4 regions of the Micromonospora mangrovicola genome follow, and region 2 is predicted to be linked to each of the others. Evidence: riboswitches for the same ligand, from Rfam matches in the RefSeq annotation. Region 2 holds a riboswitch; each other region holds the start of a gene.
What was found. A riboswitch is a leader RNA that binds a small molecule or an ion and turns the genes downstream of it on or off. The one in region 2 is predicted to bind cyclic di-AMP.
Positions count from the first base shown of each region.

Region 1: another riboswitch for cyclic di-AMP. It lies ahead of ACL02O_RS21170 (C40 family peptidase); the one in region 2 lies ahead of ACL02O_RS31455 (transglycosylase family protein).
Region 3: another riboswitch for cyclic di-AMP. It lies ahead of ACL02O_RS07345 (coiled-coil domain-containing protein); the one in region 2 lies ahead of ACL02O_RS31455 (transglycosylase family protein).
Region 4: another riboswitch for cyclic di-AMP. It lies ahead of ACL02O_RS10370 (C39 family peptidase); the one in region 2 lies ahead of ACL02O_RS31455 (transglycosylase family protein).

Region 1 is NZ_JBJZOG010000055.1:20,905-28,359, reverse strand. It holds gene ACL02O_RS21195 (e9imm peptide) at 1-64, opposite strand, end outside; tRNA gene ACL02O_RS21190 (tRNA-Gly) at 170-243, opposite strand; gene ACL02O_RS21185 (zinc metalloprotease) at 491-1,477, shown strand; gene ACL02O_RS21180 (pyridoxamine 5'-phosphate oxidase family protein) at 1,549-2,091, opposite strand; gene dcd (dCTP deaminase) at 2,170-2,748, shown strand; gene ACL02O_RS21170 (C40 family peptidase) at 2,799-3,833, opposite strand; cyclic di-AMP (ydaO/yuaA leader) riboswitch at 3,846-3,981, opposite strand; gene ACL02O_RS21165 (N-acetylmuramoyl-L-alanine amidase) at 4,218-6,245, shown strand; gene ACL02O_RS21160 (NlpC/P60 family protein) at 6,307-7,323, opposite strand.
Region 2 is NZ_JBJZOG010000143.1:3,413-10,867, forward strand. It holds gene ACL02O_RS31440 (LLM class flavin-dependent oxidoreductase) at 1-240, opposite strand, end outside; gene ACL02O_RS31445 (glycoside hydrolase family 3 protein) at 407-2,236, shown strand; gene ACL02O_RS31450 (hypothetical protein) at 2,283-3,311, opposite strand; cyclic di-AMP (ydaO/yuaA leader) riboswitch at 3,933-4,104, shown strand; gene ACL02O_RS31455 (transglycosylase family protein) at 4,107-4,751, shown strand; gene ACL02O_RS31460 (YbaB/EbfC family nucleoid-associated protein) at 5,029-5,490, shown strand; gene ACL02O_RS31465 (M4 family metallopeptidase) at 5,585-7,455, opposite strand, start outside.
Region 3 is NZ_JBJZOG010000011.1:68,836-76,290, forward strand. It holds gene ACL02O_RS07335 (helix-turn-helix transcriptional regulator) at 1-315, opposite strand, end outside; gene ACL02O_RS07340 (carbonic anhydrase) at 599-1,282, shown strand; gene ACL02O_RS07345 (coiled-coil domain-containing protein) at 1,349-2,365, opposite strand; cyclic di-AMP (ydaO/yuaA leader) riboswitch at 2,370-2,500, opposite strand; gene ACL02O_RS07350 (SHOCT domain-containing protein) at 2,792-3,079, opposite strand; gene ACL02O_RS07355 (metal-sensitive transcriptional regulator) at 3,154-3,453, opposite strand; gene ACL02O_RS07360 (heavy-metal-associated domain-containing protein) at 3,607-3,816, shown strand; gene ACL02O_RS07365 (hypothetical protein) at 3,852-4,811, shown strand; gene ACL02O_RS07370 (heavy metal translocating P-type ATPase) at 4,826-7,081, shown strand; gene ACL02O_RS07375 (CsbD family protein) at 7,180-7,353, shown strand.
Region 4 is NZ_JBJZOG010000018.1:42,861-50,315, reverse strand. It holds gene ACL02O_RS10385 (acyltransferase family protein) at 1-311, shown strand, start outside; gene ACL02O_RS10380 (hypothetical protein) at 615-1,133, shown strand; gene ACL02O_RS10375 (hypothetical protein) at 1,288-2,064, shown strand; cyclic di-AMP (ydaO/yuaA leader) riboswitch at 2,353-2,495, shown strand; gene ACL02O_RS10370 (C39 family peptidase) at 2,687-3,526, shown strand; gene ACL02O_RS10365 (alpha/beta fold hydrolase) at 3,646-4,398, shown strand; gene ACL02O_RS10360 (CDP-glycerol glycerophosphotransferase family protein) at 4,406-6,121, opposite strand; gene ACL02O_RS10355 (D-ribitol-5-phosphate cytidylyltransferase) at 6,147-7,455, opposite strand, start outside.

The DNA of each region.
Region 1 (7,455 bases), on a different contig from region 2:
TCATGATTCGCTCGACAAGGGCGATCGCCTCGTCTCGGGTCAGCTTCGCTGCCAGGTCGCTCACCCCTCAGCGGAGGCTAACGGCACGCCAATGGCACGGGCAACGATCGCAGGCTACGGAACATCGAAGGCCCTGGCTGGGACTTGCGTCCTGGCCAGGGCCTTCGTGTGGAGCGGGTGACGGGAATCGAACCCGCACTGTCAGCTTGGGAAGCTGATGTTCTGCCATTGAACTACACCCGCAGGCGGCACCACTGTACCTGAGGTCACCAGCTCCGTGCATCCAGGTACCCCCCGTGGCGGCTTCGCCGACCGCGCAACCACCCAGAAACGATCTTGAAACGGCTCCGGGGCGTTCGAGCAGCAGGATGTTTCACGACGGCAACATATGGTCGTTCTCAAATTCGTCGATGGGATGTAACGTCTCCCCCACGTTCTCCGACTCGGCGTGACACACCCCCAGGTCGCGCCGGCAGAAAGAGGTGGGCCCATGGGACTGCGTCCCAACCTGCTGACCCGGCGTGCCGCCGGTGTCGCGTCGACGACCCTCGCGCTGCTGCTCAGCACCGCCGCCGTGGGCGTCCTTCCCGCTGCGTCGGCCTTCTCGGCCGCTCCGGGTGGCTCCTGTGCGGAGCCGACCGACGTCCACTCCGACGCCCGGGTCGCCAAGGGTGGCAGCACCAAGCTGGACCCCAACGCCCTGACCGGCAAGCAGGTGTCCGAGCGCGAGGCCGATCTCGCCGCCGCCCTGCGTGAGCGGGCCGCCTTCCGCGGCGGCGCTCAGGCCGCCGCCCCGCTGGCCACCGTCACCGTGCCGGTCGTCGTGCACGTCATCCAGCGGGACAGCACCCGCGCCGGCGGCAACATCCCGGACTCGATGATCAACTCCCAGATCACCGTGCTCAACCAGGCGTACAGCGGCGCGACCGGCGGTGCCCCCACCGCCTTCAGCTTCCAGCTGACGAAGATCAACCGGGTCACCAACCCGTCGTGGTACCCGATCGTGTACGGCTCCTCGGCCGAGCGGCAGATGAAGACCGCGCTGCGCGAGGGCGGCAAGAACACCCTGAACATCTACCTGGGCGAACTGAGCGACAACCTGCTCGGCTGGGCCACCTTCCCGAAGCGCAAGCTCGACAGCATGGACGGCGTCGTCGCGCTGGGCGAGTCGCTGCCGGGCGGCACCGCGACCAACTACAACGAGGGTGACACCGGCACCCACGAGATCGGCCACTGGCTGAACCTCTACCACACCTTCCAGGGTGGCTGTAAGGGCTCGGGCGACGGCGTCGACGACACCCCGGCCGAGGCGTCCGCGGCGTACCAGTGCCCCACCGGTCGGGACACCTGCTCCGCTGCCGGCCTGGACCCGATCACCAACTTCATGGACTACACCTACGACTCGTGCATGTACCAGTTCACCCCTGGTCAGGCGAGCCGGATGATCACCGCGTGGAACGCCTACCGCGCGCCCTGATCGCCCAGCACCGAACCGCCGGTGCCGGCTCCGTCCTCGGACGGGGCCGGCACCGGCGGTTTGGTCGGGGGTCAGGCGGCCGGGCGGCGGGTGTCGAAGCCGTGCCGACCCCGCCGCCCCTTGGCCGCCACGGCATGCCGGGGCGGGGCGCTCGCCAGCGGGTCGAGCCAGACCCGCACCTGCGGCCTACCGGCGCCGGGCTGGGACGCCTGCCCACGCCGGGTCAGCATCGCCACGTCGACGGTGAACTCGAAGAGCCGCCAGTCGACCTGCGGCGCGGCCCGGCCCAGCTCGGCCAGCCGGGCCAGGGTCGTCGGATCGGTCACCGGCCGGGCCCGGCCGGCCACGTACGCCTCGTCGTCGCTCTCCTCGGGCGGGAACGAGTGCAGCGCGTAGCGGCCGTCGCGTTCGAGGTCGCGCCGCTTGGGCGAGTCGATGACGAAGCAGTAGAGCCCGTCGTCGGTGATGACGGGGGAGACCGGGTGGACCCGCGGCCCGCCGTCGGCGCGGACCGTGGCGAGGTAGCCGAACCCTGGCCCGTACTGCTGCATGAGAAGGCGGATCTCGTCGGCGAGTCGGGGCTCGTCGGCGGCAAAATCGGACCAGGAAGCCATGCGGACATTCTATCGAACAGGTGTACGAAGATGTAGTCCGACACGCAGGTCACCCGTACCGGTCGCTATGGTGTTCCGATGCTGCTCTCCGACCGTGACCTGGTCTCCGAGATCAAGGCGGGCACGCTCGCGCTGGAGCCCTTCGAGCCCACGCTGGTCCAACCGTCCAGCATCGACGTACGCCTGGACCGACTCTTCCGGGTCTTCAACAACCACCTCTACACCCACATCGACCCGGCGGTCCAGCAGGACGAGCTGACGTCGATGGTGGAGGTCCCCGAGGGCGAGCCGTTCGTGCTGCACCCGGGCGAGTTCGTGCTCGCCTCGACCCTCGAGGTGATCTCGCTGGGCGACCAGCTCGCCGGACGGCTGGAGGGGAAGTCCAGCCTGGGCCGGCTCGGGCTGCTCACCCACTCGACGGCGGGCTTCATCGACCCCGGCTTCTCCGGGCACGTCACGTTGGAGCTGTCCAACGTGGCGAACCTGCCGATCACGCTCTGGCCGGGCATGAAGATCGGCCAGCTCTGCATCTTCCGGCTCTCCTCGCCGGCCGAGCACCCGTACGGATCGGCGGTCTACGGGTCGCGCTACCAGGGGCAGCGCGGGCCGACCCCGAGCCGATCCTGGCGCAACTGGCGGGTCTGGCCGACCCGTTGAGCTGAACGACGACGCAGGGGCCCCGCGTCGCGGGAGCCCCTGCGGACCGGTCAGCCCGGGCGGCCGTAGCTGTTGATCTGGCCGTCGTCGACGCGTTTCATCGTGATCGGCTTGCCGGACTGCGAGGCGTGCACCACCCAGCCGTCGCCGACGTACAGCGCGACGTGGTGCAGGTCGCTGTAGTAGAAGACCAGGTCGCCTACGCGCAGCTCGCTGCGGCTCACCCGCCTGGTGACGTCGTGCTGCTGCCGGGCGTTGTGCGGCAGTGAGACGCCAGCCTTGGCCCAGGCGGCCATGGTCAGGCCCGAGCAGTCGTAGTGGTCCGGGCCGGCGGCGCCCCAGACGTAGATCTTGCCGATCTGGGCGCAGGCGAATTTGGCCGCCACCCCGCCGGGACCGCCCGGGTAGCCGGCCGGGCAGGGCGCGGGACGCAGCGGCCCGCCACCGCCGTTGCCGTAGACCTTGAGCCGCAGCTTCTGGAGCCGGGCGATCTCGGCGTCGATCTGCTTCTTCTGCGCCGCGAGCTGGGCCTCGGTGCGGGCCAGCTTGGCGATCATCTCGTCCAGCGGCTTCTTCTTCGCGGCCAGCTGGTCGCGCAGCGCGGCCACGGTCTGCACCTGCTGCTGCTGCCGGTGCGCAAAGCGGTCGAGCAGTTCGAGGCTGTCCACTATCTCGCCCGGGGAGCGGCTGCCCAGCAGCGCGTTCACCGTGGAGATGTTGTCCCCCTTGTACGCGTCCGCGGCGAGCCCACCGACCTGCCCGAGGGCGCGGTCGACCTGGGCCTCAAGCGGGGCGATCTGCTTGGCCAGCGCCGCGGCCTGCTTGCGCTTGGCGGCGAGGTCCTCACGAGTGGCGTTGACCTGTTCGATGACCGGTTCGAGCTTGTTCCAGTCCTTGTCGATCTGGGCTTCGATCTCGGCGACCGACGGGTCGGCGTGGGCCGCCGTGGCGCCGCCGGTCAGGATGACGGCGGTGCCGACCAGGGCGGCGAGGGCGGTGGTGAAGCGGGACCAGCGTGAACGCGGCGCAGCCGGCAGCCGGTCGACCGACCGGACCGACGGCGGCCGCGGGGCATGGTGTGCCACCGGGCTCCGTACTCCTTCTTCCCGACCGCCTACCGGGTTAGCTGACGGGTTCGGGCGGGAAGGGAGCCGCCCTACCGCAGAGGCTGCGGATTCACCCCGGTTACCTGGGTCCCCGGCTCGCCCGGAGGCGACTCGGCGGTGTCCGACCGTCACCACCCGGGCTGGACGGTGAACTGGCGGCCCGACGATTGACCAGAGTAGAGATCGCTGTTATCGATCCGCAACCCAGGGGGCCGTGACACTCCGTACGTAAATTCGCGGTCATGATCGACATTGGTGAAGGTTTCCTTCAAAGCCGATTACCTGCTGGAAAGGTATTGACCGCGAGCCGGGTGCGGAGTGAGGGTGGGAACGCAGTGACCCCCATCCCTGTCTGGAGGTTCGATGCACCTCTCACCCCCGCCGTCGGGCAGACGGATACTGCTGGCCGCCGCCGTGGCGGCGGCCACCGCGCTCGGTACCACCGGCCCGGTGGCTGCCGAACCGCCCACCAACAACGCCAGCGACCGGCAGCAGCAGTACGCCGCCGCGGCCGACGAGTACGGCGTGCCGCAGGCCGTCCTGCTCGGCGTCTCCTACCTGGAGTCCCGCTGGGACACCCACCCGGGCCAGCCGAGCACCAGCGGTGGCTACGGGCCGATGCACCTCACCGACGCAGAACAGGTCGCCTCGACCCCGTCCGCCGCGCACGTGGACGAGAACGAGGACCCCCGGGGCGACGAGTCCCGGCCGCTCACCCTCGACCCGGCCGTCGCCGCCGCGCCCACCGGCGACGTGCTGCCCCAGGCGTCCCTGCAGACCGTCGACGCGGCCGCCGCGCTCACCGGCATCCCAACGGAGACGCTGCGCACCGACGTCGTGGCGAACATCCGGGGCGGCGCGGCGCTGCTCGCGTCGTACCAGAAGGGGTTGGGCGGGCCGGTCGGTACCGGCAGCGACCCGGCGGCCTGGTACGGCTCGGTGGCCCGGTACTCCGGCGCGGACACCGAGGACGCCGCAGCGGCCTTCGCCGACGAGGTGTACGACCAGATCGGCCAGGGCGCCGGCCGGACCACCGACGACGGGCAGCGGGTGACCCTGGCCGCGACCGCGGTGACGCCGGACGAGTCCGGGCTGCACAAGCTGGGGCTGCGCCGCGCCGAGCGGCCGGACGGGCTGGAGTGCCCGGTCCGGCTCGCCTGCGAGTGGATCCCCGCCCCGTACGAGCAGCTCAGCGCCAACCCCGGTGACTACGGCAACCACGACCTCGGCAACCGGCCGGCGCAGCAGAAGATCGAGTACATCATCATCCACGACACCGAGGGCTACTTCGGCCCGAGCGTGAACCTGGTCAAGCGGGCCGACTACCTGGGCTGGCACTACACGCTGCGCTCGGTCGACGGCTACGTCGCGCAACACATCAAGGCCAAGGACGTCGGCTGGCACGCCGGCAACTGGTACGTCAACGCCAAGTCCATCGGCATCGAGCACGAGGGCTTCGCCGGCCACGGCACCTGGTACACGGAGGCGATGTACCGGACCTCGGCCAAGCTGGTCCGCCACCTGGCCCTGCGCTTCCAGATCCCGCTGGACCGGCAGCACATCCTCGGCCACGACAACGTGCCCGGCATCCTGCCCGGGTACGTCGCCGGGATGCACTGGGACCCGGGTCCGTACTGGGACTGGTCGCACTACTTCGACCTGATGAAGGCGCCGTTCCAGGGCACCGGCACGCCGCACACCGGCCTGGTCACCATCGACCCGGACTACGCCACCAACCAGCCGGCCTTCACGGGCTGCAACCAGCAGCCGCCGGGCGTGCCGACGCCCAAGCCGCCGGCCGCGCCCTGCCCGCTGCGCGGCTCCTCGTCGGTCATCCTGCACACCGCGCCGAGCCCCGACGCGCCGCTGGTGAACGACCTCGGGCTGCGCCCGAACGGCACGCCGGACACCATGTACATCTCCGACCACGGCGCCCGCGCCTCCGCCGGCCAGACGTACGCCCTCGCGGACGTCCAGGGCGACTGGACGGCGATCTGGTACCTCGGGCAGAAGGCGTGGTTCCACAACCCGGCCTCGGCGCCCACCGCCAAGTGGGCGGCGGGCTTCGTGGTGACCCCCAAGCCGGGCAGGGCCACGATTCCGGTGTACGGGCGGGCCTACCCGGAGCGGGAGGCGTACCCGGCCGGTGTGCCGGTCCAGACCATCGCGCCGCTCCAGTACACCTTCGCGGCGGGCCAGCGGTACGCGGTCGGTGGCGTCCTGCCGGGCGAGTACTACCGGGCCGTCACCTTCGACGGTTCGGCGCCGGGTGACTGGACCGTCATCCGGGGCGAGAACCGGTACGTGCAGGTCCAGTTCGGCCACCGGGTGATGTTCGTCAACCTCGACGACGTGCAGATCCTGCCGGCCGCGGTCGGCGCGCCGGCCTGACCGGTCCCGACGACGAAGGCCCCCGGTCCGTGTGGACCGGGGGCCTTCGTGCTGATCGGGGTCAGTAGACCCGGCGATACCCGGCGACCGGCATGTAGGCGACCTTCGCGACCTGGACCGGTTTGCCGGTCCGTGGCGCGTGCACCATCAACCCGTTGCCGAGATAGAGCCCGACATGGTGCAGGTCGCTGTAGAAGAAGACCAGGTCACCGGGGCGGGCGTCGGACTTGGAGACCGCCTTGGTCTCGCTCCACTGCGCGCCGGTGAAGTGGGTGAGGTAGATGCCCGCGGCCTTGTAGGCGTACTGGGTGAGGCCGGAGCAGTCGAACGAGTTCGGGCCGGTGGCCCCCCAGACGTACGGGTCGCCGACCTGCGCGCAGGCGGTCTTGATCGCGGTACGCGCGGCGCTGCTGACCACGCCGTCGATGTTCGGGCAACCCTCCACCCGCACCGAGGTCACCGGCAGCATCGCGGTCAGCCGCTTGATCTCGGCGTCGATCTGCTTCTTCTTCGCGTTCAGCTCGGCGACCTGCTTCTTCTGGGTCTCGATCAGGGCGTCCAGCTTCTGCTTCTGCGCGTTGTACTTGTCACGGATGGCCAGCACCCCGGCGACCTGCTTGCGCTGCTGCTCGGCCAGCCGGTCGAGGATGACGAGCTGCTCACCGAGCGTGCCCGGCTTGGTGCTCACCAGCAGGGCGCCGATGTCCTGCGAGGGGCCCTGGATGTAGAAGCGGGCGGCCATGTCGCCGACCCGGTTCATCGCCAGGGCCGACTCCAGCTCCAGCGGCACCATCTTCTTCTCGAGGTTCGCGGACTTCTTCTGGTTGCTCTTGAGCTGGGCACGGATCTTGTTGTAGCTCTCGATGGTGGGCTCGAGCTGTTCCCACTGCTTGTCGATCTGCTTGTCGATCTCGTCCACCGACGGCGCCGCGTGCGCCGGAGCCGTCAGCATCCCGGCGCCGACCGCGACGGCCGCGACCAGGGTGAGGAGACGGCGTAGGACCCGGCGTGCTCCGACCGGTCTGGCGGGCGGCTGACTCGGGGCGTGACGATGAGGGGGCGTGGTTGCCACCGGCACGGACTCCTTTGCAACCGACCGCCGGGCGCCCCGCGAGAGGGAAGGTCGGGGCGGACGACCCACAGCGGTCGGTGCCCCACATTAGGGAAGGCACCGGGTGGAATCAAGGCGACCTTTTGTTCAATCACGTAT
Region 2 (7,455 bases):
CTGGCGCAGCGGCAGGTTCAGCACGTTGCCGGCCAGCCGGATCCGACTGGTCGCCGCGGCCACGAACGACATCAGCGTCCAGGTGTCCAGGAACCCCGGCTGGTACGGGTGGTCCTGGAAGGTGACCAGGTCGAGGCCGGCCTGCTCGCAGAGTTTTGCCAGCGCCACCACCTGCTCGGGCCGCCCGGCGGCGGGGGTGAGGAAGCCGCCGAAGTGCAGCTCGTTCCCGTGGTTGCTCATGTCCGTTCCGCCACCTCGTCCGATCTTGCGCGAACTCCGTCACGGTAGTCCGCGGCGGCGTCCGCCCGCTCGGTGGTTCCGGAACCGACGGGAATCGTTCACAGTCGATGCGCGCGGGCGTAGGGTCCGGGCAACGGCCTCAGTGTTCCTCCCGAAGGAGCGACCCGTGACCCGTCACCGCCACCGTCCCCTCGCCCTGGCCCTGCTCCTCGTCGCGGTCACCGCCCTGGCCGCGCCCGTGCCGGCCAGCGCCGCCGGCCTGCCGTACCAGGACCCGTCGCTGCCCGTGGCCACCCGCGTCGCCGACCTGCTCTCCCGGATGACCCTGGACGAGAAGATCGGCCAGATGACCCAGGCCGAGCGCGGCTCGGTCACCGCCGCCGACCTGACCACCTACCGGCTCGGCTCGATCCTCTCCGGCGGCGGCTCCGCGCCCTCGCCGAACACCGCCTCCTCCTGGGCCGACATGTACGACGGCTTCCAGCAGGCCGCCCTCGCCACCCCGCTCGGCATCCCGATGATCTACGGGGTGGACGCCGTGCACGGCCACAACAACGTGTACGGCGCGACGATCTTCCCGCACAACATCGGGCTCGGCGCCACCCGCGATCCGGCCCTGGTACAGCAGATCGGCCAGGCCGTCGCCGAGGAGATCACCGGCACCGGCATCGACTGGGACTTCGCCCCCTGCCTGTGCGTGGCCCGCAACGACCGCTGGGGCCGCACCTACGAGTCGTTCGGTGAGACCCCGGACCTGCCGTCGAGCCTGTCCACCCTGGTCACCGGCCTGCAGGGCAGCAGCCTCGGCGGCCCCACCTCGGTGCTCGCCACCGCCAAGCACTACGTCGGCGACGGCGGCACCACCGGCGGCGACGACCAGGGGAACACCCAGCTCAGCGAGGCTGACCTGCGGGCCATCCACCTGCCACCGTTCCAGGCCGCGGTGCAGCGCGGCGTCGGTGCGGTGATGATCTCCTACAGCAGCTGGAACGGCCTGAAGCTGCACGGCCACCAGTACCTGATCACCACCGTGCTCAAGGGAGAGCTCGGCTTCTCCGGCTTCGTCGTCTCCGACTGGAACGGCATCGACCAGATCGACGGCAGCTCCGGCTTCACCGCCGCCGAGGTCAGCACCGCGATCAACGCCGGCATCGACATGGTGATGGTCCCCACCGCCTGGAAGAACTTCATCAGCACCCTGCGCGCCGAGGTGCAGAACGGGCACGTGCCGCTGAGCCGGATCGACGACGCCAACCGGCGTATCCTCACCAAGAAGTTCGAACTGGGACTCTTCGAGCGCCCGTACACCGATCGGAGCTGGACCGCGACGGTCGGCAACGCCGCCCACCGCGCTCTCGCCCGGCAGGCCGTCCGCCAGTCCCAGGTGCTGCTGAAGAACAACGCCGGCGTCCTGCCGCTGGCCCGGGACAACAACAAGATCTTCGTGGCCGGCAAGAACGCCGACAACATCGGCAACCAGAGCGGTGGCTGGACCATCTCCTGGCAGGGCTCGTCCGGCAACATCACCCCCGGCACCACCATCCTGGAGGGCATCCGCGCCGCAGTCGGGCCGACCACCACGGTCACCTACAACCAGCGCGGCATCGGCATCAACGACACGTACCGGGCCGCGATCGCGGTGGTCGGCGAGACGCCGTACGCCGAGGGGCAGGGCGATCGCACCGGGAGCATGAGCCTGGACCGCGAGGATCTGCGCACCATCTCGACCCTGCGCAAGGCCGGCGTGCCGGTGATCGTGGTCCTGGTCTCCGGCCGCCCGCTGGACATCGCGGCCGAACTGCCCGGGTGGGACGCCCTGCTCGCCGCCTGGCTGCCCGGCACCGAGGGCGACGGCGTGGCCGACGTCCTCTTCGGCGGGTACGCGCCCACCGGCAAACTGCCGATGACCTGGATGGACTCGGTCAGCCAGCAGCCCATCAACGCCGGCGACGGCCAGGTCCCGCTGTTCCCGCAGGGCTACGGCCTGACGTACTGACCCGCATGCGGCGGGGAGGCGCCACCGGGCACCTCCCCGCCCCGGCTCAGCAGCGGGACCGGGGCTGCGGCCAGCGGACGCCCAGCTGCTCGGCGTACTCCCGGCTCCCGCCGGCGATCTCCGCGTCGTGCTTCGGGTCGGTGTCGCGCAACCGCTCGACGAACGACGTCGCCTGGTCCGCCGGGTGCCCGGCGGGTCGGAGGGTGAGCCGGAACTGCAGGAACGGCAGGTCCTGCCGGATCCGCCGGTTCGGGTGCAGGAACGACAGCTCCACCCGGTCCCGCTCGGACGCCCGGGCGTGTGCCCGGGAGAGCCGGCAGTCGCAGCGGCCGAGCAGGTCCGGTTCGGCCGCCAGCCGCTCGCGCAGCAGCCGGGCGAGGGTACGCGCCGGCCACTCCCAGCCGTGGTCGTGCTCCACCCGGTCCAGCTCCGCCGCGTACGCACCGGCGTCGAACCGGAAGGCCGGCAGCGGGTCGTCCCGCCCGGGGCTGCGCCAGCGGTGCCAGCGGACGCGGTCCCCGTCCCGGTCGACGGTCACCCGCAGCGCGCCGCAGCATCCCTCGGTGCACCCCGCCTCGGCGAGCATCACCTCGTGCGGCTCCGTCCCGGCGCGCAGCCGGCCGAGCAGCTCTTCGGGAGCCCCGGGCTGCCCGCGCGTGAATGCCCTGGCGGTCACCGGCCCCCCGTCGACGAGGGGACGCAGCTGCACGTCGGCCGGGAGGGCCGGATCGGGCACCACCACCCGCAGCCGCAGCCGGTTCACGGGGCCGTCCGGGTCGAGCCCACGCCGCGCGACGGCGGTGAGCGTGCCGATCAGCGTTGCCCGGCGGCCCGGCGGCTGGTCCAGCGTGGCGAGGTGACCGCTGCGCAGCTCCTCGGCCAGCCGGGCCGCGTACGCGGCGTTGTTCAGGGTGGCCGGGCCGGCGGCCAGGTGCCGGGCGAGGTCCGCGACCGCGTCGGCCGCACCCGTCCAGTCGGCGACCTGAGCCGGTTCGTAGCGGGGGCTGGCCATGGTGAGCAGCACCCGGGCGGCGTGCCGAACCACGTCGACGTCCAGCCGGTCCGCGCGCAGCACGGTGCCCAGGTCGGTGACGCCGGCGGCCCGCCGGTCGGTGGCGGACCAGCCACAGTCCGGCAGTGCGACGGTCCTCGGCCGGGCCGGGGAGGTCGTCCGTGGACGGGCCCCGGATCCGCCGCCGTGCCGGTTGGCTCAGCAACCGCGCGTGCAGCTCGGCGACCGGCCGGGGTGGTGGTTGGGCGAAGAACCAGGTCAGCGTGTCGTGCAGCAGTTGGCGAGCCGCGGCGGCCGGGAGGGGGTCGGCGGCGCGGTCCGCGCGGTACGCGGCCTCGTCGGGGAACGGCCGGCCGCCGTGCGGCAGCGGGCCCTCCGGGTGCCGGGCGAGCAGTCGCCGGGCGTGGTCGAAGAGGGAGGGTGGGCCGTCGTCGGGCGCCCTGCGCCCGTCGTGGACGGTCACCGGAGGACGGTGGACTCGATTCCGTCGGTCATGGTGAGCGAGCCTGCCGCGGTGTCGGCGGCGTCGCAACGGCATTTCCGGCCGCCTTGTACGGCACCCACTGTGGTCTCGCAACTCGAGCGGTGAACCGTTCGCCCGGCCGGGTGAAGAACTTCACAAGAAGTGGGCGTTCGTCCGAATCGGTTCCTAACGTCGTATCCGTTCGCGATCGCGGACACCACGGGCCGGTAACGCCTAATCCCGCCGCCGGCCCGGTGGGACCTGGACCTCAGGCGGGAGCGGGGGACCCACACGTTCCTCGGTGCTCGACACCTCGGGGTGAAGCCGCCGTCCGGCGGCCGGGCTCCTCGGCCCGAACCCGACAGCTCACCTCGTCGGCGTGGAGGAGTTTCACCATGGCAACTGAACACGTCGCTCGTCACCGACGGACCACGCAGCGTCGCACCGCCGTCGGGACGCTCGTCGTCGGCGCCGCCACCGGCGCCGCCGCGATCCTCGGGCCGGCCGCGCCGGCCAGCGCCTCGAGCGTGAACTGGGATGCGATCGCCCAGTGCGAGTCCAGCGGCAACTGGCACATCAACACCGGCAACGGATACTACGGCGGCCTCCAGTTCTCCCAGAGCACCTGGAAGGGCTACGGCGGGCAGAAGTACGCCGCCCGCGCCGACCTGGCCAGCCGCAGCGAGCAGATCGCCATCGCCGAGAAGGTCCTCGACGGGCAGGGCATCGGCGCCTGGCCGGTGTGCGGCAAGAAGGGCGGCTCGACGAAGCACTACTCGTCGGGGTCGAAGAAGTCGCCCAAGAAGGTCACCAAGGACCGGTCGCCGCGGGGCGACAAGTCGGTCACCCACAGTCGCCGCTCCACGACGAGCACCGGCGGGGCCGGCAGCTACGTGGTCAAGCCCGGCGACACCCTGTCCGAGATCGCCGAGGCGCACCACGTCGCCGGTGGCTGGCACGCGCTGTACGAGCGCAACAAGCGCGTGGTCGGCGACAACCCGGGCCTGATCTTCCCGGGGCAGAAGCTCGACCTGCGCTGACGCGTCACGGGATCCGACCTCCCCGGCGGATCCGCGCAACGCCCGGCCGGGCAACCGGCCGGGCGTTGCGCGTCTCGTCCGGTGACCCCGCGCGCCGCCGCCGGCCAGCCCACTGCTCATCCGGTACGTCGGGGAGTGCCGCCGGGGACACGCCGCCCCAGGTGTGTCCGGGCTGCTGGCGTACCGGCGGACGGTCCGACGCGGTGCGCGCACCGTCACCGTCGGACGCGGTTGCTATCGTCACGGTGCTCCGGACAGACGTGAAGAAAGCGCGGCTATGACCAACGACCCCTTCTCCGCGGCCGCGAGCCTCGACGAGCTGCTCACCCAGACCCAGCAGGCGCTGTCGTCGATGCGGGCCCGCGCCGCCGAGGACGCCGACGGTGACCCCGGGCGGCTGCTGCGGGCCGAGGGCTCGGCGGCCGACGGTCGGGTGCGCGCCGTGGCGGTCCAGGGTGGGCGCATCGAGTCCGTCACCGTCGACCCGGCGCTGGCCGAGGCGGGTTGGGACCGCCTCTGCGGGCAGGTCGTCGAGGCGGTGAACGCCGCCCTCGCCGAGCTCGATGCGCAGGTCAGCGCCTCGGCCCGGGCCGACGTCGACGCGCTCGCCGCGCGCCTCGGTGGGCTGCAGGAGCAGTCGATGCGGCAGATGGAGATGTTCAGCCAGGCGATGGAGGGCGTGGTCGCCCGGCTCAACCGCGCCGAGGAGGGCGCCGCCCGGGCCGACCGTACCGCCTGACGGTCACGTCCCCGGCAACTCTCCTCGACCCGGCTGCTGACGCGACGAAGCGGCCGGTCGTCGGGAGGACGACGACCGACCGCTCCGTTTCTGATCAGCTCAGGGTGACCGCCGTGTCGTCGACGACGAAGGAGGTCTGCAGGGAGCTGTCCTCCACGCCGCTGAACGAGATGGAGACGGTGGTTCCGGCCTTCGACGAGATGTCGAAGGACTTCTGGTAGTAGCCGGACGCCTTGTTGAGGTTGGAGTAGGTGGCCAAGGTGGTGCTGCCGGCCTTGACGGTCAGCTTGTCGTAGGCCGTGCTGCTCGTCGTCTCAGCCGAGTCGATGTGCAGCCAGAAGGTGAGGGTCGCCCGGCAGCCGGACGGGATCGTCACCGACTGGGACAGGGTGTCGGTGTGGGTGGTGCCGTAGCCGTCCAGCCACGCCTTCCAGGAGCCGCTGTGCGCGGCCTGGCCGGAGGAACTGGTGATGACGCCGGAGGTGGCGGACCAGCTCACGTTGCCCGACTCGAAGCCGGGGTTGGCCAGCTTCTGGCCGGAGCAGGAGCCGGTGGGCGGCGGGGTGGTGGTGCCGGAGCAGGTCGGGTCACCCGACTGCGCCGGTACGCTGACCGCGTCCCAGGCGGCCTTGACGGTGTTGAACTCGGTGCAGCCGGTGCTGCCGTAGAGGTTCTTCGCCGCCTGCAGCGTCCAGGTGCGGTACTTCAGGTACGACGACGAGCTGGTCTTCAGCAGCATCGCGTTGTACATGATCTTGATGGCCTTCTGGATGCCCAGGCCGGTCACGCTGCTGCCGTTGCAGGTCGGGCTGGTCGGCTGGCCGTTGGTCGGGCTGCTGCCCATGGCCAGCAGGTAGAACCAGTGGTTGCCCGGGCCAGCAGCGGCGTGCACCTCGGTGCTCGGGATGCTGCTGGAGTAGCAGTTCGGGTCACCCAGCGCCGACGGGTTGTACATGTTGCGGATCGGGCCGCTGCCCACCAGGTTGACCTTCTCGCCGACCAGGAAGTCGGGAGCGTCGTAGGTGGACGGCTCGTTGGCGTACCACTCGGTGGCCGCGCCGAAGGTGTCGGCGACGAACTCCTGGGTGCCGCTGCCGGAGATGCCACCCGGGGTGTGGTCGTCGATGCCGTGGCCGATCTCGTGCGCGACCACGTCCAGCGAGCCGATCCACCCGCCGGCGGTGTTCTTGCCGATCTGGACCTGGGTGCCGTCGTAGTAGGCGTTCTGGTCGTTCAGGCCGACCCGGATCGGCCAGTAGCCGCCGTTGCCGTCGGCGCCGTTGCGGCCGAGCCACGCCGAGAGCATCTTGCCCTCGGTCTGCGCGCCGAAGAACGCGTCGACGCAGCCGGTCTCCTTGTTGCTGGCGGTGCCGTTGCCCCAGACGTCGTCCGAGCCGCTGAACGTGGTGTTGTTGGCCGCGTCCTGGCAGACCAGGGTGGTGTGGCTCGGGTCCTTCATTGAGTACGTGCTGCCCGACAGCGTGGTGGTCAGGGTGACGGGGCCGTTCCAGGCGCCGGTGCCCGTGCCGCGCATGACGTGTTCCTGCGTGCGGAGCACCTTGCCGGTGCTGGCGTCGACGTCGACGGTGAGCCGGCTCGGTCCGTCGGCGCTGGTGCCGCGCACCGTGGTCTCCCAGGCCAGCGCCGGGTGGGCGCCGAGGGTGTAGACGACCAGGGCGCTGCCCTCGACGGCGGTGACCGTCGTGAGCTGGGCGCGGGCGGTCTTCTCCGCGGCGGTCGAGGTCAGCTTCGGCGTGGTGGCGAGACTGCCGATGGCCTGCTGCTGCGCCACGGAGGCGTACTTGAGGTTGCCGGCGGCGTCGGTCGCCAGCACGAAGTCACCGCCGGTGACCGGCAGGCCCTTGTAGGTGCGGTCGTAGGCGACGTACTGGGTGCCCTCGGAGGAGAACACCTGCTTCTGCACGAACGCCTCGTCGGCGCTCGCGTGCAGGTACGAGGGGCGGG
Region 3 (7,455 bases), on a different contig from region 2:
CGGCCCGGTGGTGAAGAGCGCCAGCAGGGCGCCGACCTGCTGGTCGGCCTCGGCGGGGTGGCGGAAGTGGCCGCTCGGGTTGATCGTGTACTCGTTGCGCCGGCCCACCCGGGTGCGCCGGAGGTACCCGCCCGCCTCCAGGTCGGCGACGATCGCCTGGGCGGCTCGTTCGGTCACCCCCACCTCCCCGGCCACGTCCCGCAGCCGCGCCGTCGGGTTGCGCGCGATGGCCAGCAGCACGTGCCCGTGGTTGGTGAGGAAGGTCCAGTTCCGGGGGCTCCCGTTCCCGCCCGCTGTCGTCGCCATGATGGTCATGGTATGGCCCGCTGGGGCGTCGGCCGGTCCTGGCCCGGTCCGGGGTCGCGCCGGTGGGCCGCGGGGGTGAGCGCCGGGCAAGGTCCGGGTGTGGCTCAACGCACGAAATGCGTATCAGGTAAATCTTGACGTGCCTTGTGCTGCGTGTGACGGTGGTCGGCGGGGCCGCCTCCGCCGCCGACCGGGCTGACCAGGTCGTTTCGCGCGAGGACGAGGTGACTGCCGTGACCGGTCGCGCCGAGCCCAGCGAGGGCCGTCAGGGCATGACGAGGAGGGCACTGCATTGACGCCGCCGAACATTCCGGAACAGGCGCTCGCGGAGCTGTACGCCGGTAACCGCCGGTTCGTCAGCGGCGCCCCACGCCATCCCAATCAGGATGCCGGTCACCGGGCCGCCGTCGCCGACGGCCAGCACCCGTTCGCGGTGATCGTCGGCTGCTCCGACTCCCGGCTCGCCGCCGAGATCATCTTTGACCGGGGCCTCGGCGACCTCTTCGTGGTACGCACCGCCGGCCACACCGTCGGCCCCGAGGTGCTCGGCAGCGTCGAGTACGCGGTCACCGTGCTCGGCACCCCGCTGGTCGTGGTGCTCGGGCACGACTCCTGCGGCGCGGTGCAGGCCGCCCGCGAGTCGGTGAGCACCGGCACGTCCCCGGCCGGGCACCTCGGCGCGGTGGTGGATGCCGTCGCCCCCAGCCTGCTGCGGGCCGCGCGGGAGGGCGTCGAGGACGTCGACGGGATCGTCGACATCCACATCGCGCAGACCGTGGAGGCCATGCTGGCCCGCTCCGCCGTGCTCGCCGAGCGGGTGTCCGCCGGGCGGTGCGGGGTGGTGGGCATGTCGTACCGGCTCAGCGCGGGCGAGGTGCGGACGGTGGCCGAGGCGCCGGCCCGCAAGCCGAGCGGCGCGCTGCCCGGTCCGGCCGCCGGGGCCGCGGACCAGGCGCCCGCCGCCCTCGCCGGCTGACCGAACCCCGAACGCGACCAGGGCCGCCCCGCGTTCGCGGGACGGCCCTGGTCGGGGGTGCCGGAGCTACAGCAGCGACATGTGCACGTGGTCGGTGTGGTTGGACGGTCCGCTGTACGACTTCCAGCCGGTCGCCGGGAACCAGATCTGCCGGTTCCAGATCACGTAGTAGATGCCCAGCCGGTCGGCGTTGCGGATGAGGAATGCGGCGACGTTGTTGCCGTACATCCGCATGTCGTTGTTGTGCCAGGGGGAGAAGCCGCTCTTCTGCAGCGACCAGTCGCAGGCCCGGCCCTTGGGGTGCTCCCACGGCCCGCCGGAGCGGTAGCAGCCCACGAACCGGTTGAAGCCGGCCTTCTTCACCTCCTTGTACGCGTGCAGGGTGCGCGGGGTGACGCAGCCCGAGGTGGTGGGGTCGTCCTCGCTGCACGACTCGGGCTTCCAGTCGCCGTCGGCGGTGCGGCCGGGGCCGATCGCGGCCACCTTCGAGGTGGCCGAGACCAGGCCGCCGGTGAAGCCGAGGCCGCCGACCAGCTTCAGCGCCTTCTCCGTCTCGGCCTTCTCCCGGGCCATCACGTTGGCCTGCTTCTGCTGCTCGCGAACCTCGGCGTCGAGGGCCAGCTTGGCCTGCTCGGCGCGGGTCTTCGCGGCGTTGATGTCGGCGAGCTTCTGCGCGTGCACCATGTTCAGCTCGTCCAGCGCGACAGCCCGGTGGACGAACGAGTCCGGCGAGTTGCTCTCCAGCAGCATGGTCATCGCGCCGAGCCGGCCGGTCCGGTAGGACTGCGCCGCGATCGCGGTGATCTGCGGGCTCAGCGCGTCGAGCTGCTCCTCCGCCGCCTTCACCTCCTGGGCGAGCTGGAGCTGGCGCTTCTTGGACTTCTCCAGCTTGGTCTTGGCCTGGAGGTAGTTCCGGTTCGCCTGGGCGATGGCGTCGGTGATGAGCAGGTCACCGTCCTCCTCGTGCTCGGAGGGGGTGGGGGTGCTCGGGGCGGCCGGCGCCGGGGCGGGCCCGACGACGATGGCGCACGCGGCGAACACGGCTACCACGGGTGTCAACCAGCGGCGCAGGGGTGCCGTCACAATTTTCCCTTCCGTCGACCGCCGACCGGGTTAGCTGTCGGGTTCGGGACGGAAGTGGCCCCTACCGCTCGCGCGGACTCACCCCAGGTACCTGGTTCCCCGGCTCGCCTGCCGGCGATTGGGCGGTGGTACCGCTGGCGCCGCTGCGCGCCTTTGGCGGTGACCGGCAGCGAGGTTACCCGAGAGCCCGGGCGGGATCTACGTCCGGAAGCCGACCAGAAGCCCCAATTCGTCGTGGCCCTGCGTGACCGGCGTCGCGTTTGAGATCGATGGTCACGCTGCGGAGTGTCACCATGCGACCTCCGTGGTCCCGTCCGGCCCGGGCCGCCCGCCGAGGGCCGCCAGGGCGGCACCACCGTGGCGACGCGGCAGCGGGCCGGCGCACGGCCCGGCCGGTCACATCGCCGGGCACTCGGCGCCGGCCGCTCAGGCGAGGCCGGCGCGACGGCGGCGGTACTCCTCCTCGTCGATCTCGCCGCGGGCGTACCGCTCGTCGAGGATGCGCCGGGCCGACAAGGTGTGGTCCCCGGTGCGGTCCCGCTCGGTGAGCCGGAACACCAGCCACACCAGCCCTACCAGCACCACCAGCCCCAGCAGGGACCAGATCCACATCCAGCCCATCATCGGGCCGTCCCACATCATCTGGCCGCCCTCCTCTCCGTACCCGAGGGTCGGCCGGTCCGGCGCGAGGAGGGCGCCGGCCCCGGTCGCCACCCCGAACGTACGACGGCTGCGGCCCGCCCGGGCCGGGTCGGGCGGGCCGGGTCGGGCGGGCCGGAAGTCCCGGGTCAGCCCCGCTTCATCAGCCGGCCGATGGCGGCCATCATCTCGGTCGCCATCTCGTCGGCGCGCCCCTCGGCGGCGCCCTCGTGCATGCAGTGCCGGGCGTGCCCGTCGAGCAGCCCGAGGCCGACCTTGTCCAGGGCTGCCTGGATCGCGGAGATCTGGGTCAACACGTCGATGCAGTAGCGGTCGTCCTCGACCATCTTCTCGATGCCGCGGACCTGGCCCTCGATACGGCGGAGCCGCGCGAGCAGTTGGTCCTTGCTGGCGGTGTAGCCCCGGGTCGGGGTCGACGGTGCGGTCATGAGATCGAGGATAGCGTACCCCTCGGGGGTATGGTACGGTCCGGTGAGTGGCAATACCCCCACGGGGTATTGGCATCGGACCGAAATGGCAGCCGGCTCTCTTCCAGCTACCCCTGGGGGGTATAGGATGGGGCGGCGGGAAGGGGAGTAGCGATGGTTACCACCACGTACCAGGTGCAGGGCATGACCTGCGGGCACTGCGTCAACTCGGTCAGCACCGAGGTGAGCGCCCTCCCGGGCGTCACCGATGTGCAGGTGGACCTGGCCTCCGGCCAGATCACCGTCACCAGCGAGAGCCCGTTGGACACGGGCGCCGTGCGCGCCGCCGTGGACGAGGCCGGATACGACCTCGTCGGGGCGTGACGGGTCCGCCGACCCGAGGAAACCGAGGTGCCACGATGAACACGGCGACGAAGCTGAGCGGCTTTGCACTCGGCCTCGCGGCGGTGTTCGGCGCGGCGTACGGGGCCGGCCACCTGGTCGGCCCCGTCGCCCCCGCCGCCGAGAGCCGCCACGACACCGCCGGACCCGGCCACGACTCCGCCGAAGCCGGCCACGCCGGCGGAGACGCCGCCGGCCACCTGCCCGGCGGGCTGCTCGTCTCCGACCGCGGCTACACCCTGCAACCGACGGCCGCCCCGGGCGGCGAGTTCGCCTTCCGGATCACCGGACCGGACGGCCGGGCGGTCACCCGCTTCGACGTGGCGCACGACAAGCGGATGCATCTGATCGTCGCCCGGCGCGACCTCTCCGGTTTCCGGCACGTCCATCCGGAGTTGGCCGCCGACGGCGTCTGGCAGGTCGCCTCGCCGCTCACCGGGCCCGGGGTCTGGCGGGTTTTCGCCGACTTCACCCCGGCCGGCGGCGATCCGCTGACCCTCGGGGTGGACGTCACCGTCCCCGGCGCGCTGGAATCCCGGCCGCTGCCGGCACCCGCCACCAGCACCACCGTCGACGGCTACACCGTCACCCTGGCCGGGTCCCCACAGCCCGGCCGCACCAGCCGGCTCACCCTGACCGTCAGCCGGGACGGGCGACCGGTCACCGACCTCCAGCCCTATCTCGGGGCGTACGGGCACCTGGTGGCGCTGCGCCAGGGCGACCTTGCGTACCTGCACGTGCACCCGGAGGGCACGCCCGATGACGGGCGGACCCCGGCCGGCCCGGCGGTCACCTTCGCCGCCGAGGTGCCCTCAACCGGGACGTACCGCCTCTACCTGGACTTCCGGCACGGCGACGCGGTGCACACCGCGGAGTTCACCGTGGTGGCGGGCGACGTCCCGCCGCCCGCCGCGCCGACCACCACCGCACCCGGCCCGGACGCCGACCACGGCACCCCGGGCCACGGACACAGCTGACAGGAGGTGCCGCGATGACCTCGACCGCCAAGGCGTTGCCGGTCGCGCCGAACCGGATCGAACTCGCGATCGGCGGCATGACCTGCGCGTCCTGCGCCGCCCGGATCGAGAAGAAGCTCAACCGGATGGACGGCGTCGAGGCGACGGTCAACTACGCCACCGAGAAGGCAACCGTCCGGTACGCCGACGACGTCACCCCGGACGACCTGATCGCCACGGTGGAGAAGACCGGCTACACGGCCGCCGTACCGCCGCCGCCCGCGCAGGCCGCCACCGAGGCGACCGCCGAGCCGGTGGACGAGCTGCGCGCGCTGCGTACCCGGCTGTGGGTGTCGGTGGTGCTGACCGTCCCGGTGATCCTGCTGGCCATGGTGCCGGCCTGGCAGTTCGACTACTGGCAGTGGCTGTCACTGACGCTCGCCGCCCCGGTCGTGGCCTACGGTGGCCTGCCGTTCCACCGGGCGGCCTGGATCAACCTGCGGCACGGTGCCGCCACCATGGACACCCTGGTGTCGCTCGGCACGCTCGCCGCCTTCGGCTGGTCGCTCTGGGCGCTCTTCCTCGGCGACGCCGGGATGCCCGGGATGACCCACCCGTTCCGCTTCGACATCACCCGCACCGACGGCGCCGGCAACATCTACCTCGAGGCGGCGGCAGGGGTGACCGTCTTCATCCTCGCCGGCCGCTACTTCGAGGCCCGATCCAAGCGGACCGCCGGCGCCGCCCTGCGGGCCCTGCTGGAACTGGGCGCCAAGGACGTCGCGGTGCTGCGCGACGACCGGGAGACCCGGATCCCGGTGGACCAGCTCGTCGTCGGGGACCGGTTCGTGGTCCGGCCCGGCGAGAAGGTCGCCACCGACGGCGTGGTCGAGGACGGCACCTCGGCGGTTGATGCCAGCATGCTCACCGGCGAGTCCGTGCCGGTCGAGGTCGGGCCGGGGGACACCGTGGTCGGCGCGACCGTCAACGCCGGGGGCCGGTTGGTCGTCCGGGCCACCCGGATCGGCGGGGACACCCAGCTCGCCCAGATGGCGAAGCTGGTGGAGCAGGCGCAGACCGGCAAGGCCGCCGTGCAGCGGCTCGCCGACCGGATCTCCGGGGTCTTCGTGCCCATCGTGATCGCCCTGGCCGCCGGCACACTGGGCTGGTGGCTCGGCACCGGGGCCGGGACGACCGCCGCGTTCACCGCCGCGGTGGCCGTGCTGATCATCGCCTGCCCCTGCGCCCTCGGCCTGGCCACGCCGACCGCGCTCCTGGTCGGCACCGGCCGGGGGGCCCAGCTCGGCATCCTGATCAAGGGCCCGGAGGTGCTGGAGTCGACCCGGCAGGTGGACACGGTGGTGCTGGACAAGACCGGCACCGTCACCACCGGGAAGATGACCCTGGTCGACGTGCTCCCCGCCGCCGGCCAGGACGCCGACGAACTGCTCCGGCTGGCCGGCGCGCTGGAGGCCGCGTCCGAGCACCCGATCGCCCGGGCGATCGCCGACGGCGCCGCCGAGCGCGGCCCGCTGCCGGCCGTCAGCGGCTTCGCCAACGCCGAAGGGCTCGGCGTGACCGGATCGGTCGACGGCCGGGACCTGGTCGTCGGGCGGCTCCGGCTGCTGCGGGAGCGCGGTCTCGACGTACCCGAGGAGGTCGCGCGAACGGCGACCGACGCGGAGGCCGCCGGTCGGACGGCGGTGCTGGCCGGCTGGGACGGCCAGGCCCGGGGCATCCTCGCGGTGGCCGACGTGGTCAAGCCGACCAGCCGGGCGGCCGTCGCCCGGCTGCTCGAACTGGGCCTGACCCCGGTGCTGCTCACCGGCGACAACGCCACCGTCGCGCAGGCGGTGGCCGCCGAGGTCGGCATCGACCAGGTGGTCGCCGAGGTGCTGCCCGCCGACAAGGTCGACGTGGTAAGCCGGCTGCAGGGCGACGGCCGGACGGTGGCCATGGTCGGTGACGGGATCAACGACGCCGCCGCGCTGGCCCAGGCCGACCTCGGGCTGGCCATGGGCACCGGCACCGACGTCGCGATCGAGGCGTCCGACCTGACCCTGGTCCGGGGTGACCTGATGGCGGCGGTGGACGCCATCCGGCTCTCCCGCCGCACCCTGCGCATCATCAAGGGCAACCTGTTCTGGGCCTTCGCCTACAACGTCGCCGCCCTGCCGTTGGCCGCCGCCGGCCTGCTCAACCCGATGATCGCCGGGGCCGCGATGGCCTTCTCCTCGGTCTTCGTGGTGGCGAACAGCCTCCGGCTCCGGAGCTTCCGCCCGGTCGGCTGAGCCGCGCCCGGGTGCACTCTGGGTGATTCATGTGGGTTGAGCCGCCGGCCGGCGGGGTACCTCCACATCGTCAGGACAGCTGCTCTGTGGAGGTTCCGATGGGTTTCGACGAGAAGATCGGCAACGCGACCGAGAACACCGCCGGCAAGGTCAAGGAGGGCGTCGGCCGGGCGACCGACAACGAGCGCCTCGAGGCCGAGGGCCGCAACGACCAGGCCGAGGCCAACCTGAAGCAGGCCGGCGAGAACGTCAAGGACGCCTTCAAGAGCTGAACAACATTTCGTACCCGACGCCGGGCCGGCACCTCGCCGGCCCGGCGTGCTGCGCGCGGACCGGGGGTCCGGCGGTGCACGCCGCGTGCCCGGCACACTTGA
Region 4 (7,455 bases), on a different contig from region 2:
CGTTCGCCTTCTACCTGGTGCACGTCCTGGTGATGACGACCGTGCTGCGGCTCACCGGCGACTGGGGGAAGGGACTGGACGGCTGGTGGGGACCGCTCTCCGCGATCGGTTTCCTGCTGGTCAACCTGCTGCTCGCCGCCGCCCTGCACCGCTGGGTGGAGCTGCCGATGACGCGCCGGCTGGGACCGCCCCGCCGAGCCGGCGCGCGGGCCACCCCCGCGCCGTCCGTCCCGGCGCCCGCCGGGCCGGTCGAAGCCCGCGCCACCCTGCCGCGATCCGTCGAGTACGCCGGGCCACGCGACCCGGCCTGAGCGGCGCGACCGCCCCTCCGCCCGCCGCCGACGTCGCCGGCCCTTCCGAGGCCGAGGTGCGTCGCTCCGCGCCGGCCGTTGACCGGTCCCGATCACCGGCCCGGCCCGGCCGCCCGCTCGACCGCGCCCTTGGAGAGCCCGCCGTTCGTGCCGACCGGGCAACTCATCATGATCGGCGATGGCCGGCGTGACGAAACGGGCTGGACGAGGAAATCGTCCATGCTGGTCGGTGCCCGTGCGCGGGGCCGCCGCGACACGCCCGGCGACGGTGCGGACCGGCGGTGACGGCGGTAGGTTGGGACCGTGCTCCCGATCGCGCTCACCTGTCCCGTGTGGTGGGTGGCGCGCTGGACGGCCCGCATGCTGGCCAGCCTGGCCGTGGTCGTCGCCTGCTCGCTCGGCGCCACCACGCTGCCGGTGGGTACGGCCGCGAGCGCACCCGCGGCGGCCCGCCTCGCCGGCCCGGTCGAGGGGTCGTCCCGGGTGGGCAAATCCGTCGCCGCGTCCGACTCCGCCCACGCCCGGCTGCTGATCCGCTGGTCCGACCGGGCCGACGCCGCCGGCCGGGCCCGGTCCGGTGCCCTCGGCCTCCCGGCGGGGACGGCGACCTCGCCCGCGGGCTCCGGCACCCGCGCCGGCTCCGCGGCGCGCTCCGCCCCGCGGTCGGGGGCGTGGGATCGGGACGCGGCGGGCGCCCTCCCGGGCGTCGTGCCGGCCGCGGCGCCACCGCGGCCGACCGGGGTGGTCCCGGTCGGCCGGCAGCGCCCGCCGGCCGGGGCGCCCCCGGCAACCGCCGGCTCCCGGGCCCCGCCCGCGCGCTGACCTCCTGCGGCGGCCGCTCCGCCCGCACCGCACCACAGAACCTCACCCCCGCACCCGCCCGACGGCGGCCCGGCGGCGCCCCCGACGGTGGCGCCCCGCGCCCGGGCTTTGCGGACTCCTCCGTCACGACGACGCTCCCCGTGAGGTGTCGACCATGGAAAAGACCGTTCTCTACCACTTCCTCACCGCTGTTCCCGAGGCCGCCGCCATCTGGTCCGCCCTGCTTCTGCTCGCCCTCGGCCTCCTCGCCGCGCTGGTCGCCCGTCCGGAGCGGGACAGCCCGCCCGACGCGACCCCCGATCCGGCCGCCGAGGAGGCCGCCCGCCTCGCCGACCTCGGCCGGTACGCCGACGAGGTCGCGGTGGCCGCCGCCGGGGCCGCGCAGAACGCTCGCCGCCGGCGGGAGCAGTGGCTCGCCGCCCAGGGCGAGGCCGACCGGGCCTGGCGGGCGTACGACGAGGCAGAGGCGGCCGCCCGTCGCCTCGCCGGCGTCGCCGCGCTGCCCGAGCCACACACGCCCCGTACCCCGGCCGAGTACGCGGCCCGGGAGCGGTGGCTGCACCACGCCGCGATGGCGGCGCACTGGCGGGGTGACCTGACCGCCCGGCAGCTCGCCGACGTGTTGGCCCACCGCAACGGCTGGGATCCCCGCCGGCACCCGGCCGAGCAGGAGATCGTCCTGGCCCGGGCGGTACGTGAGCACCGCCGGCGCGGCTGGCGGGTCGCCGCCGAGCGGGAGCGGCAGGCGTGGCGGGACGCCGAACTGGCCGCCGACGCGGCCCGCGCCCTGGCCGTCGAGGCGTACGCGGCCGCGACGGCGGTACGCCCGGGACACGCCGCGCCGCGCCCGGCCGAGCCGGCCGGCCGGCGCCCGGCGCCGGCCGGTGCCGCCGTAGCGAGCGCGCAATGGCGTCCGGCCCGGGTCGGCTGAATCGTTACCCGAATTCGGTGAGCCCCGTCACGGTGCGCCGGAAACGGTCATCCGGATCAGGTCGGGTGATTGAACCCCGCGATTGCGGGCCGGTCGCCCACCCGATGCCCGATTGTCGCCCTAGGGTTCCGACTCAACTGCGTGTCCCATTGAGTGACGTCAGTGACCGGCTGTTCCGGTCAGAGTAATGAAGTTCAAGGTTTACGCAGGTGGGGGCGCTTGGCATGAGGCGTACCCACCGGTAGTGTCGGCGCGTCCGGTGCGGTTTTCGATCGCAAGTGGCGACGCCGTGCCGACCCGCTCAATCGTGATCTCACGAACCGGGGACCCAGTGCAACACCGGGGTGAATCCGCGAGCCTACGGGCCGCGGTAGGGCGTACTTCCCGCCCGAATCCGTCAGCTAACCCGGTAGGCGGTGAAGGAAGGAGTTCCATCCTCGTGCCGACCTCCCCCCGATCCTCCCCCCGCCTCCACGGCGCACCGGCGCCGGCGCTCGCCTGACGCGTCCGGCACCCCTCAGCCCGGCACACCCGGGCGCTCCCTTTCCCGCGGCCACCCGCCCCTCGCGAACGCGCGTGAGCTCCTCCGCGCGTCGGGCCGGCGTGCGCCGCTCCGGCCCCCGTGGAGGAACACGTGAAGCACCACCTCAAGCGTCAGCTGCGGCGCCTCGCGACCGAGCGCCCGTACCAGATCATCGCCGGCTCGGCCGCCGCGCTCGTGCTGGCCGGCGGCACCGGCGCCGCACTGACCACCACCGACGACTCGCCGGTCCGTCAGCAGCACACCGCCTCCGTCGCCGAGCTGGCCCCCCGGCTCGGTGACGCCGCCGCCGAGGCCAAGCTCGCCGCCCCGGCGTCGCCGTCCGCCTCGCCGAGCGCGTCGCCGTCGGCGAAGGCCAGCACCGCCAAGGCGGACCCGGACGTCACGAAGAAGGCGAAGCCGAAGCCGAAGCCCCCGTCGACCAAGATCCTCCGCTACACCTACCAGGCGCAGACCGCCTACTGGAACTGCGGCCCGGCCGCGGTGCGCAACGCGCTCAGCGCGAGCGGCGTCGAGACCACCCAGGACGCGATGGTCGCCCCGCTGAACGCCGGCGAGAACGGCACCAACTCGGCCGAGGACACCACCCGCGGGCTCAACCAGATGGTCAAGGGGAGCCCCTGGCGGACCCACATGATCCCCGGCCCCGCCACCCCGGCGCAGATGGACCAGCTCCAGGCCGACGTGGTCAAGGCCGTCACCGACGGCCGGGGCGTGGTCGCCAACATCGTCGGCTCCGCGACCGACGCCGACGGCGGCTGGCACTCCTTCCCGGGCGGCCACTACATCGCGGTGGTCGGCTACAAGAACGACGGCCGCACGGTCCGGATCGCCGACTCGGCCGACCCGTCGCTGCCGGCGTACTGGATCAGCACCATCGACCTGGCGAACTGGATGGCCACCCGCGGCTACTCCGCCTGATCGCACCCTTCCCCGCCCGGGCCCCGGCTTGCTGAGCCGGGGCCCGGCGTCGTCCGTCGGGCCTTCCGCCCGCCGTCCGCTCTCGCGCGTCCTGTCCGTCCGGTGGCACACTGCGGCCTATGGGCGACGCGACCGCTACCCGCCATCTGCTGCTGTTGCACGGCATGGGCGCCACCGGCGAGGTGTGGCTGCCCTGGGCGCCGCTGCTCGAGCGCCGCTGGGCGGGCCGCTGGCTCGCCCCCGACCTGGCCGGGCACGGCTGGTCGCCGCTGCTGCCCGGGTACTCCTTCGAGGCCCTCGCGCGTCAGGTGGTGGAGGGGCTCGGCCCGGTCGCCGAGCGGCTCGGCCCCCGGGACCGCCTGGTGATGCTGGGCCACTCGCTCGGCGGTGTGGTGGCCCTGGCCCTGGCCGCGCGGGCGCGGCGCCTGCCGGTGGACGCGGTGGTGGGGCTCGGCATCAAGGCGGTGTGGTCCCCGACCGAGCTGGCGAAGGCCGGCGAGCTGGCCGCCCGCCCGGTGACCTGGTTCGCCAGCCGGGACGAGGCCGCCCGCCGTTACCTGCGGGTCTCCGGACTGGCCGGACTGTTCGCCCCGGACCACCCCGTGGTGGACGCCGGCCTGCGCCGGGAGGACGGCCGCTGGCGGCTGGCCATGGACCCGGCCGCCTTCGCGGTGGGGGAGCCGCGGCTGCCCGCCCTGCTCGCCGCGACCGACGTGCCGGTGCTGCTGGCCCGGGGTGAGCAGGACCCGATGGTGTCCGACGCGCAGCTCAAGGAGCTGGGCGTGCCGGTTGCCACACTGCCCGGGCTCGGCCACAACGCACACGTCGAGGACCCCGAGGCGGTGCTCGCCCTGCTCGACCCGTACCTGTGACCGCCGGTCAGGCGGTGGGGGACAGCGGCGAGCCGTCCGGGGCGACCGGATCGGCGGCCCGGGGCGCAGGCGGATTCCAGCGCGGTTCGAGTTCCCGGCGGGCGGCGTCGAGGAACGCCTCCGCGTACGAGTCGTCGGGGAAGTCGCCGAGGTAACGGGCCCGGGTGGCCCAACGGTCCGCCGCCTTCGGGTCGGTGTCGAGCAGCTCGGTCAGCACCTGGTCCACGTTGGACATGTCCCGGCGCAGCAGGTAGCCGGAGGCGGCGAGCGGGAAGCGCGCCACGAAATCCGCGCCCTCGGCCCCCATGTCGGTCACCGCGTACGGCTTGCCCGAGTACAGCCAGTCGGAGATGACCCCGGAGACGTCCGAGATCAGCGCGTCGGACCGGTTCACGCACTCGGCGAGGGTCAGCTCGCGGCCGGCCGCCGCGCCCCACAGGTGGGCCCGGCCGGTCCTCGCCAGGTCGGCGGCGAGCAGCTCGGTGAGCCGGGCGAGCTGCCGCGCCGAGGTGGGGTTCTGCGCGGTGTACGGGTGGGCCCGCAGGATCACCGTGGCACCCCGGTCGAGCAGCCGGCGGAGCATCGTCTCGGCCACCGGCAGTGAGCAGTAGTTGGCGTCGGCGTGGTGCCCCGTCCAGGTCGGGGTGTAGAGGACCGTCGGGGCGGCCAGGCCGCGCGCCGGTTCCCGGCGCACCTCGATCGCCTCGACCTGGGGCCGGCCGACCACGACGAACTTCTCGGCGGGGATCTCCACGCCGGCCCGGGCGTACCGCTCGATCGCCGCCGGACCGGCCACGAAGATCCGGTCGAAGATGCCGGAGACCGGGTTGGCGCTGGGCGCCTTGTCGCTGTCGCCGTGGTGCAGCTGCACGTGGGTGAGCTGGGAGAAGCGGATGCAGTGGCTGTTCTTCGCCCCGTGGTTGACGTAGAACGCCACCCGCAGGCTCGACACCAGCGCCTCGTCCATCGCCTTGAGCGTCGGGCAGAAGACCACCGGCGCGCGGGTCGCCGCCGCGATGGTGGACAGGTGGTCGGGCTCCCGCACCAGCACCATGAACGGCCGGCCGATCCGCTCCAGGTACGGCAGCCACATGGTGACCTGGTACTCCGACCCGGGCGGGGCGGAGAAGTAGAGCAGGAACTCGGGCTGGTGCCGGCGCAGCGCCCGGCCCACCGGGCCGCCCCCGGCCGGCGGCCGGAACCGGCGCCGCGCCAGGTCCAGCCCGATCGCACCGCAGCCGCCCGCGACCAGCAGGACGGCGACCAGCGCCACCCAGGTCGGCAGGTCGAGGGCGGCGGCCGCCGCCACCACGGCGAGCAACCCGAGCAGCGCGTCGTCGAGCCGGGCGGCGAGCCGCGGGGACCAGGAGCGGACCGGGAGGTTGGCCGCCCGGATCTCCAGCGCCCCGGCGTCGCGCAGCGGCCTCGCCAGCAGCACCAGGCCGAGCAGGACGGGCGCGGCGAGTGCCAGCGCCGGGTCGAAGGTGTGGTCGACCCGGCGGGCGTACCCGACCAGGATGCCGGCGGCCACCAGGACCGCCTCGGCGACGGCGTCGGCACCCGGCCGGACACGGCGCTCGACCGCGGCGGCGGCCAGGGCGGCGACGGCGATCGCCAGGCCCCAGCCGGTCGCCCCGGTCAGCGCCACGACGAGGAACGCCAGTACCGCCAGCCCGGCGGTCAGCACCCGGGCGAGCAGCTTACGGACCAGGTCACCACGCATGTCGCCGGTCGCCTCCGTTGCGCCGTCAGCCGGCGTCGACGCCGCTGGGGAGTTCGTCGTCCGCGCCGCCGATCGGCTGGGCCGGCACCGCCACCACCGGCTCGCCCGGCGCCCGGCGTACGTCGATCACCTGGCCGGTGAGCTCGGAGATCAGCACGTCCAGCGAGGCCTGGGCGACGGCCTCGGCCGACAGCAGGGTGTGCTCCGGCTCCTCGCCGAACGCCTTGGTGCGCATCGGGGTGGCGGTGCGCTCGGGGTTGATGCAGTTGACCCGCACGCCGAACTCGGCCCACTCGTCGGCGAGGGCCTGGGTCAGGTTGACCAGGGCGGCCTTGGTGGCCGAGTAGAGCGCGTACTGGGCCCGGCCCCGGGTGTAGGAGCTGGAGGTGTAGAGCAGCAGCTGCCCCTTGGTCTGCTGGAGGTACGGCAGGGACTGCCGGGCGGCGATGACCGGGCCGACGAAGTTGACCTGGAGGACCCGGTCCATGGTGTCCTGGTCCATCTCGGCCAGCTCGCCCTTCTCCAGGATGCCGGCGGTGACCACCACGTAGTCGATCCGGCCGGTCGCCTCGAAGGCCGTCTTGAGCGCGGCCTCGACGTCCTGGGCCCGCTCGACGTGGGTGCCGGTGCTGGACCGGCTGAACGGAAAGACCTGCGCGCCGTAGCGGCGGGCCAGTTCGGCCAGGTCGTGGCCGATGCCGTAGCTGCCGCCGAAGATGACCACGGTGCGGCCGGTCAGCTCCTCGCTGTAGCTGCGGTGGTCGCTCAGCCGCGGTGCCTGGGCGGCGGCGAGCTGGAAGAGCTTGTCCGCCAGGTGCACGTCGACCGGGTGGGTGACTTTGATGTTCTCGTCCGAGCCGTCGATCACCTTGATCGGCGTGCCGGGCAGGTAGCGCAGCACCACGCCGCAGTCGTCGGTGGCGGCGAAGTTCGGGTCGCCCTCGGCGTGGCGGTACGCCTCGCGGATGGTGCCGGAGCGGAACGCCTGCGGGGTCTGACCGCGCCGCAGGGTCGACCGCACCGGGATGTCGACGATGCAGTCCTCCTGGTCGACCTGGATGATCGTGTCGGCCGAGGGGATCGCCACGTCGACCGCCGAGTAGGTCCAGAGCGCGTTGACGCACTCGCGGACGATCCGGGCGCTGACCAGCGGGCGGACCGCGTCGTGGAAGAGGATGTTGACGTCGCCCTCGCCGACCGCGTCCAGCGCGATGCGGGTCGTGGCGTTGCGGGTGTCGCCACCCTCGATCACCTTGCTGACCTTGCGGAAGCCGGCCTTGTCGACGATCTGCTGGGCGTCGGCCACGTGGCCGACGGCCATCAGCACGATGATC